4 regions of the Brevibacillus sp. JB24b genome follow, and region 1 is predicted to be linked to each of the others. Evidence: riboswitches for the same ligand, from Rfam matches in the RefSeq annotation. Region 1 holds a riboswitch; each other region holds the start of a gene.

Region 1 (2,199 bases):
TGGATTTGGTCCATTCTCCGCTTTTAAATTGGTGCGAAAATTACTTTTAATAGTCTTTTTTTCTACAGCAGATCCATATGTTTTTTCCATCTGAGCTAGTGTCGTTTTCCCAATAACAGCTTGCTCTGTAAGCTTAAGCTCAGCTGTAAGATCTATCTGATTTACCTTTATATCTTGGGCTTGTTCTGTAGGTGCAGTATCCGATTGATTTCCACTACATCCTGTCACAAGTAGTAAGCTAGCAATCACTGCCAAAAGCATTGTTCTTTTTTTCATGAAAATCTGTCCTCTCCAGTTTAACTATAATTCACAGCTTTACATACACTTCCCTGTGCATGTGATACGAATTTCCCTCCCATACTAATCACGAAGGAGTTGATAAGGGATGGCGAAAGACGATTTCTTAGTAGAAAATCCGCATCAAACTTATAATAACCAATTTCGTGGCTTAGAACAAACGGGGGAACCACAACCTGGAACGAAAAAAGTAAAGCAACAGAATCATACCCATCAAATCAAAACACGCGAAGGATAGTTTTCTGTTAGCAAAACCGCCTTCCATTGGTTGGATTGGCGGTTTTGCTACTTTTTCCCCCTTCCCTTGTTGAATTCCTATTGACCCACTTTTTTCCATGTGATAAGGTATAGGGGCAACTACATATGGATACGGGAGCTTGGATTAAGCCAGGCTGAGAGGGTGGAGAACTCTGCTACCGACCGTGAAACCTGATCTGGATAATGCCAGCGTAGGAAACGATCCCATACGAATTACTTCGTTTATTTCAGCATGTTATTTTGTATGGATAAGAGCCGTCAGCCTTTGCTGTACGGCTCTTTTTTGTTTGTCGCTCCTACCGTCCTAGCTAGTTGCCAAACCATGTTGGGAGGTATACCGATGTCTTTTATTTCAACACCATCTTTTTTCCCTGCAAGCCGCAAAATGTATGTGATGGGCTCAAGGTCTGATCTACTAGTTCCGTTTCGTGAAATTTCACTCTCTCCTACCGTTGATCAACAAGGACGGGTCACTCCGAATGCTCCCTTACAAGTGTATGACACGAGCGGACCCTACACAGATGAAACACTGTATGAAGCCCTTGATCTCACCAAGGGTCTTCCCACGCTCCGCTCTGCTTGGATTTCAGAGCGTAAGGATACAGAGCCGTATAAAGACCAAAAAAATCCTGCCCCTACAAAAACAAAGGCTTCTAATCCTCTTCCTACTCATGCATTTGAAAATCGAGAACCCTTGCGAGCACGCCTGGAGCGACGCGTCACACAGCTTCATTACGCACGCAAAGGGATCATTACACCTGAAATGGAATTTGCAGCAATACGTGAGGGAATGGACCCTGAGATTGTACGACAAGAAATTGCCAGTGGACGTGCAATCCTACCAGCTAATATAAATCACCCTGAGCTAGAGCCTATGCTTATTGGAAAGCATTTTTTGGTAAAAATAAATGCTAACATTGGAAATTCTGCTGTTCTCTCCTCCATAGAAGACGAAGTTGAAAAAATGGTCTGGGCTATCCGCTGGGGCGCAGATACCATTATGGATCTTTCGACAGGTAAAAATATCCACACTACCCGGGAATGGATTCTACGTAATGCCCCTGTTCCAGTCGGTACTGTACCATTATATCAGGCTTTGGAAAAAGCCGGAGGACAACCCGAGAATTTATCTTGGGAATTGTATCGGGATACGTTAATCGAACAAGCAGAACAGGGTGTTGACTACTTCACGGTACATGCTGGACTCTTGCTTCGTTACATCCCTCTTACCATGGATCGAGTAACAGGTATCGTATCGCGCGGAGGTTCTATCATGGCCTCGTGGTGTCTTACCTATCATCAGGAAAATTTCTTGTATACACATTTCCGTGAGATTTGTGAGATTGCAAGTGCTTACGATATCTCACTCTCTTTAGGTGATGGTCTACGACCGGGCTCCATTGCGGATGCCAATGATGCTGCCCAAATGGCGGAATTAGAAACCTTAGGTGAACTAACTAGAATAGCTTGGGAATACGACGTTCAGGTCATGATTGAAGGGCCAGGACATGTTCCGATGCACAAGATTAAAGAAAACGTAGATATTCAACAGGATATTTGTCAGGAGGCTCCTTTCTATACCTTGGGGCCACTTACTACCGATATTGCACCTGGGTACGATCACATCACATCTGCCATTGGCGC
Region 2 (2,199 bases), 2.1 Mb from region 1:
TCGCGATTAGTTAATAACGGTTTACTTTGGTCGCTACTCTTCAAAACGTGCCACCCCTCCTTGTGGGCTCTACAGGAACAAGGTTGAGGGATACAGTCACCTTATCCTATGTCAGGGGGAGTGTGTTGGTGCCGAAGTAGCAGGCTTTTTAGGCTTTTGCCTTACATACTATTCATAGCGTGAGAGGTGGGTACCTCGGCCCACTCAATTTCCGTTTTTCCAATACATATTGTAAACATTTCGACTTATTCAACCTAATTTTTCTGTATTGGTAGAAGCAAAGTCATAGCCTATAACCATGAAAAAGGACAGTAGAAACGAAAAAACGTTGCATCAAAGATGTGCTTTGCAAAACATTCGTAATATGTTATGGTATTACTTGAATTTGTAACATTGAAAAATGAAATAAGCGTGTACTAAACGGGGGCCGAGCAAATACGGCTGAGATTGTAACAGAATGCGTTACTAACCGTAGAACCTGAACTGGGTAATGCCAGCGGAGGGAGAGGTAGCTGACTTCAAGTGCGAAAGCTGTAGCTCTATCGTCGAGATGGGGTTGTATCGCCGAGTTGAGAACCATCCGTCTAAGGGTGGTTTTTTTGTGTGTAAAACATCAAAAACACCTTTTTCACAACCAACTAGGAGATACAATTTGCCCTTATTTTTATTTTTGGTCTATAAAAACTTGAGTTGGACCCTTTCTATTTCTGCTGCTTACATACATATTGCATCAGAACGAGGAGGAGAAGAAATGTCACGAACACGATTGGTCATCATGATGGAGATAGCTATCATGGCAGCGATTGCTGTTATTTTAAGTAAGGTAAAATTGTTTGCTATGCCTCAAGGTGGGAGCGTTTCTTTGGTAATGGTACCCATAGCCTTATTGGCTTTTCGCCGTGGTTGGGTAGCAGGTTTAATCACAGGTGCGCTGGTAGGCATGGTTAAATTCTTTTTTGGCGGCGAGATGGTGCATCCTATTCAAATGTTGTTAGACTATCCCCTCTCATATGCCATGCTAGGCTTTGGTGCGTTCCTTTACGCTAGTAAGACGCAAAACAAAGCAACAAAAATTGCATCCATCTGGGGTGGATTACTAGTCGGAATCGCGTTATGTCTGGCTATCCGTACGACTTCAGGGGCTGTCTGGTTTGGTAGCTATGCCCCGGAAGGAACACCTGCAACGCTTTATTCCCTCATATATAATGCGACCTATTTGATACCTGAGTATGTGATTACGGCTTTAGTAGTTACACTACTGGCAAATGGGGCACCTCAATTGTTTCAGCAGAATGCGGGCGCTTATCGACGTATATAATAAAGTAATTTGTAAAAAAGCTAAAAGAAGGAGCTTGCTTCCTTCTCTTAGCTTTTTTAGTATCAGTAAAATAAAGAATGTTCTGTTAGTAAATTGATCAAGAAGAACATGAAATGGAACAATCATATGTATTGGAAAAAGTTACATAATTGTGAAATTAAGAAAAAACTATCGAAATTTTGCTCTTTTATTCTTGGTTGCTTACTACAAGTAAAAACATTACGTTATACTGAAGATTGAAGGCTAGGAGGGATCGTGGATGAAAGAGGAGTTCTGGAAGGCTATAGTAGAATGCGATCCAAATTATGATCAACTATTCTTTTATGGCCTTAGCACGACGGGGATCTTTTGCAAACCGTCATGCAAATCAAGGACACCCAAAAGAGAGCATGTGAAGATTTATTATGCGGCGTCCGATGCCATTGCTGCAGGTTTTCGTCCTTGCAAGCGGTGTAGACCATCTGAACCAACATGGAAATCGGCGGAAGAAGATGCGGCAACCCGTCTGCTAGAGATGATTCACGATTGCTATAACCAACCCGTAACTCTGCGTGAAATGGCGTCACGTCTCTATGTGAGTCCTTTTTATTTGCAGCGTTGTTTTTCTCGTTGCATGAAGATAACACCCGGCAAATATTTAACGCGCATCCGAATGGATGAAGCGAAGAAGCAACTACTAGAAACAGATCGAAATGTTTCAATGATTGCAAGCGGGGTAGGGTTTCGCAATAGTGCCTATTTTGCCGCTGTTTTTCAGAAGGAAACAGGTTGTACACCTACTCAGTACCGCTTACAGCAGAAGAAACAGGGCAAAACAGGAACAACACGCTAAGTGTACATGTTGTAAAACGGTAGAACATACATATAAAAAAGAATGTAAG
Region 3 (2,199 bases), 110 kb from region 1:
TTTTGGTCGGCAATTACTTCTACTTTAATCATGTCGCATAAGCCACTTGCTTTTGCTAAACGCGCAATGCGTACTGCCTCCTCTGCGGTTGTTGCTCCTGCCGTATTGGGAAGCAGTGTATACGCTGAGAGGTCAAGGGATTCTAAAAAAGTGGGCTCATTTACTTTCTCCAAATTTAATCGACGAACTGCAAATGTAATAATTTGTGCTTCAGAGATCGTCACTGCTGCTCTCTGAATTTCCAAATCACGAAATTTCCCCGTACCAATTAAAAAACGTGAGGTAAATTCATACTGTCCAATTCGTAAAGTTGTATCTGTCATCGTTTTATCCTCCTCCAACAAAATGAACGATTTCTATTCGATCGTCATCCATAATGGTTGTTTGGGCATAGCTGGAACGATCAAGGATGATCTGATTGTGTTCAACTACCAGAATTCTTTGCTCCAATCCATACTGGATAAGCAATTGTTCCATAGTCGTATTTTTCTCTACACTAGTTGTTTTCCCATTAACTTGAATCTGTACAGTGTTAGTTTGCAAGGGTATCCACCTCGTTTTAATTCGTGAATGTTTTTCCTCTTCATCCTTTTTCAATCGTTTGGTCCACTGAATTGAAAAAAGGAATGGATAGGAACAACTACCGGATAAAATATCCTGCTGATTCATCAAGCTGTTCACGATACTCTTTTATCCTGTTTTGTGGTTGTGTTGACCGCATGATACCCGACATAACAGCGATGCCATCCGCTCCAGCTTCTATTACTTCCTTTACACGCTGAGGAGTTATTCCGCCTATCCCGATCAGTGATATGTTAGAAGCTAGCAGTTTTCTCATTCGCGTTACAAACGGAAGACCACGCGCTTCTACACCGGGCTTGCATTCTGTTACATAGACATGACCTGCTAAAACAAAGATTGGAATACGTCTTGGGAAAAAGACATTCCCTGACGATGAACTGTGCTGGTCAGGAGTTGGCTGTAAATCCGCCTGTACAGACAAACATTCTTGTTCGTTATGAATCGAACACCCCAGCAATTGATCCGAGGACAGTATGCGACTTGCCAAGCTGGCCCTCATGCTATGCTGTCCTAGCTGTACACCGCCACAATGATAAGCAATTGCTAAATCTACACGATCATTCACAATGATTCGTTCCCTTGGAAATACATCCGACAGGAGTTTGATCCATTCTTCTATTTCACGTGCTGTGCGCTGTTTTTCCCTGATGTGAAGATAATCAACTCCTGCCTGCTCTGCCTTCTGAATAATAGGCAACGTTTCTCCGAGCGTTTGGCACCCTGTGGTAATGAGATGAAGTGATCGTGCTCGCAAAAATTCAACTCCCTTCGCAAAAATATTTTCACATGCATGTCTCTTGTGCTGTTACACTAACCTCCAAACCGATCCTAACTGGGAACATGCATGAAAAGACGTAAAAAAAGCCTCTGCTTCTTTTTCGGATGGTACCGAATAGATAGCGGAGGCTAAGCTGAACTGGCTGATAGAAAGTTGATTACGTTTTCCAACTTACTGCTTTTGCTGATGTATACTATAAATCAGCTACGGGTTGTGTTTTTACAAAAAGAAAAACCACCCGTAGCGGATGGTTTCGTATGCATCTGAAAGAACATAGGTATCTTCACTCTGTTCTCGCGCCCTCTTCCTCCGCTGGTATTAACCAGATCAGGTTCAACGGTCAGTAACACATCTCGTTACAATCTCAGCCGACAGCTCGGCCCCCGCTCGGTACAAAGTTATTAAGTTTTGAATTCGCTCTTACAGTACCACGTCACTACTTATTTGTAAACAGATAGATTTTCTTCACAAAAAATTCTGCGTCCTTTATCCACACCAAGTGATTCACCGCCACATTAATGTGTGATCATTCCCTTATTCATTGCCTGCATACACTCTTCTAACCATCCCAGAGCCTTGGCTTGCTCTGGTACTTCTCTTACTTCTCGGTATGCTTGTTCTACCAGCTTTTTCACTAAAAATAAACTGGAGAAGTCTAACGCCATCACCACTTGTTTAGGCGGTTGCGTCTGTTCTTTTAAAGCTTCAACGCCATCTAATAAAACCGCCGCCGTCTTTTCAGCCACCTCATTTAGTTGTTCATGCTGTCTTAATTCATCGTAAAAACTATCATACAAACGGCACAAAATTAAAAATGCTTGTGTGCTAAGAACCACTTC
Region 4 (2,199 bases), 2.8 Mb from region 1:
CTTCGTAGGAGTGAGGCTGATTCGTTAGGCGAGACACACCTACCACTCTAACTGAGGATAAATCATACGCGCGTGGATAACCATAATAGTGAGTTATTGCTTTGATTACATGGGGATTCATCGTTAAAATAAGAGCTCCTTGTATCGGTTCATAAGGTACAGGAGATGATAGTTGAGCCCATGCGTAATCAGAAGAGGTAGACACAGTAAACAGAAGCACAGCAAAAGCAACTATCGCCATCTGATTCCATCTATTTTTCCATTGCTTCATCTGCGATCATCTCCTTTTCTGTTAACCTTCCTCAAACTCCCATGCTTTATGAAAAGGGTGAGCACCTTCTACTCATTCTTTACTCGTATGAAACAAGACGAAACCGATCAGGCAAGAAAGCACTCATATGCTCTGTTTCATCTGAACTGACATACTCTGCTATCAGCTTCGCTGTAAGGGGTGCTAGAAGAATTCCATTCCGGTAATGTCCGCAAGCTAGCGTCAGTCCAGTCCAGTCTGGTACAGGACCTAGAATGGGACATCCGTCAGCCGTAGCAGGTCGTAATCCAGCCCAGGCTTGTAAAAACGGGGCTTCTGAAATGGCTGGTACAATCGACATTGCACCTTTTAATACTGTCGATACACCATAAACAGTTGAAGAACGATCAAATCCAGCCAAATCTTCTGTAGCTCCAACAATAATACGTCTATCCTGTTTAGGCACTAGATACCCGTTTTTTCCAAAAACCACATGGGAAAGAGGCAAATGAATCGAATCAACTGCTGCGATCTGTCCTCTCACTGGATAAACAGGAACATCTACTCCCACCTGATGTAAAATATCAGCAGTCCACGCACCAGATGCTACAATGACGTGATCCGCTTCCATCTCTCCTTTATCTGTGACGACACCAGTTATTTTCTTTCCAGCATGTTTTAATCCGATTACAGTAGTATTTTGTAATAAATGAACATTTCGTTTTTCGGCCTGTATTACTAAAGCTTTCAATAATAAACGGTTATTAATATCAGCTTCGTGTGGAGAATAAATGGCTTGCCGTACCATTTTTGATAGATGTGGTTCTCGTTCCTGTACTTCTTCAGTGGACAACAATTGGATATCATAACCTTCTGACTTTTGCCACTGGTAGCGCTCTTGTAACCATTCCTCTTCCATATCGGTCATGGCTACTGTCAAAATTCCTGCTGTAGATAGCTGGCAGTCAATGCCCGTAGCTTCCTTTAATTCTAGCACCCAATTCTCGTACATCTGTAGGGAACGAATTCCCATGTCAAGAAGCGGGCCCGGCTTCGTAAATTCTTTTAAAGGGGCAAGCATCCCGGCTGCTGCAACAGAAGCCTCTCCTCCGAACATCCCCTGTTCAATGAGAGTAACAGCCATGCCTACGTTAGCAAGTTCAGTGGCAATCGACAAACCAATTATCCCTCCGCCAATCACAATGAGATCTGGACACCTTTTCATTGTTCTTCACCCTTTCTCTTGTCTACTGAGTGGGGAATCGATTGGCTCTTTACACAAAGAAATGAAAAAAACCACTTCTCCGCGTAGGAAAAGTGGGTAAGTTACCAACACCAAATCTAACCACTTCCCTTCGCCAGCATGACCTGGATCAGGTAAAAAGGGTCAACAGACGCGCTCTGTCCTCTCAGCCCTGCAAGTTAGGACTCCCCCAGTAGATCAATGTGAAATTATTAATCTTCGTCTTTGTAATCATAGCTTTCAGGAATTGGCTCGAACTTCTCCGCCTCTTCAAAAGCCTTCAATCTCTCTAGCTCTTCCATATGGTAGGTAAACTGCTCTTTATTAATAAAGTAGTCCTCACCATTATGGACTGCACGGATACGTTTCTCTGCTATTTTTTCCCGTATAAACCATTCAGGCATTTCCAGATAAGCAGCTGTTTCCTTTACACTTAAATACATGGTTTACTGTCCTTTTAAGCGGGCCTCCAGCTCAGCTTTCTGCTTTTCAAAACCTGGCTTACCAAGTAGCGCGAACATGTTCGCTTTATAAGCCTCTACGCCAGGCTGATCAAATGGATTCACACCTAACAGATAACCGCTGATGCCGCATGCTTTTTCAAAGAAATAAAGAAGCTCACCAATATGATACGCTGATAGCTCAGGCAATTCAACTACTAGATTGGGAACGCCCCCATCCATATGCGCTAAGATCGTACCTTCCA

The links. A riboswitch is a leader RNA that binds a small molecule or an ion and turns the genes downstream of it on or off. The one in region 1 is predicted to bind thiamine pyrophosphate.
Region 2: it holds a riboswitch for thiamine pyrophosphate, as region 1 does, so the genes downstream of both, thiT (energy-coupled thiamine transporter ThiT) here and thiC (phosphomethylpyrimidine synthase ThiC) in region 1, are expected to answer to the same signal.
Region 3: it holds a riboswitch for thiamine pyrophosphate, as region 1 does, so the genes downstream of both, ACQV1I_RS15540 (thiamine phosphate synthase) here and thiC (phosphomethylpyrimidine synthase ThiC) in region 1, are expected to answer to the same signal.
Region 4: it holds a riboswitch for thiamine pyrophosphate, as region 1 does, so the genes downstream of both, thiO (glycine oxidase ThiO) here and thiC (phosphomethylpyrimidine synthase ThiC) in region 1, are expected to answer to the same signal.

The regions. Positions count from the first base shown of each region.
Region 1 covers NZ_JBNVQV010000001.1:3,432,089-3,434,287, forward strand. Annotated here, with positions in the region: gene ACQV1I_RS15965 (hypothetical protein) at 1-276, opposite strand, end outside; gene ACQV1I_RS15970 (hypothetical protein) at 386-535, shown strand; TPP riboswitch at 657-773, shown strand; gene thiC (phosphomethylpyrimidine synthase ThiC) at 896-2,199, shown strand, end outside.
Region 2 covers NZ_JBNVQV010000001.1:1,334,703-1,336,901, forward strand. Annotated here, with positions in the region: gene ACQV1I_RS06530 (helix-turn-helix domain-containing protein) at 1-44, opposite strand, end outside; TPP riboswitch at 411-522, shown strand; gene thiT (energy-coupled thiamine transporter ThiT) at 752-1,318, shown strand; gene ACQV1I_RS06540 (bifunctional transcriptional activator/DNA repair enzyme AdaA) at 1,578-2,150, shown strand.
Region 3 covers NZ_JBNVQV010000001.1:3,317,838-3,320,036, forward strand. Annotated here, with positions in the region: gene ACQV1I_RS15530 (thiazole synthase) at 1-323, opposite strand, end outside; gene thiS (sulfur carrier protein ThiS) at 328-543, opposite strand; gene ACQV1I_RS15540 (thiamine phosphate synthase) at 641-1,336, opposite strand; TPP riboswitch at 1,648-1,757, opposite strand; gene ACQV1I_RS15545 (hypothetical protein) at 1,876-2,199, opposite strand, start outside.
Region 4 covers NZ_JBNVQV010000001.1:648,502-650,700, reverse strand. Annotated here, with positions in the region: gene ACQV1I_RS03375 (DUF3888 domain-containing protein) at 1-271, opposite strand, end outside; gene thiO (glycine oxidase ThiO) at 351-1,475, opposite strand; TPP riboswitch at 1,584-1,695, opposite strand; gene ACQV1I_RS03365 (excisionase family DNA-binding protein) at 1,706-1,936, opposite strand; gene ACQV1I_RS03360 (glucose-6-phosphate isomerase) at 1,940-2,199, opposite strand, start outside.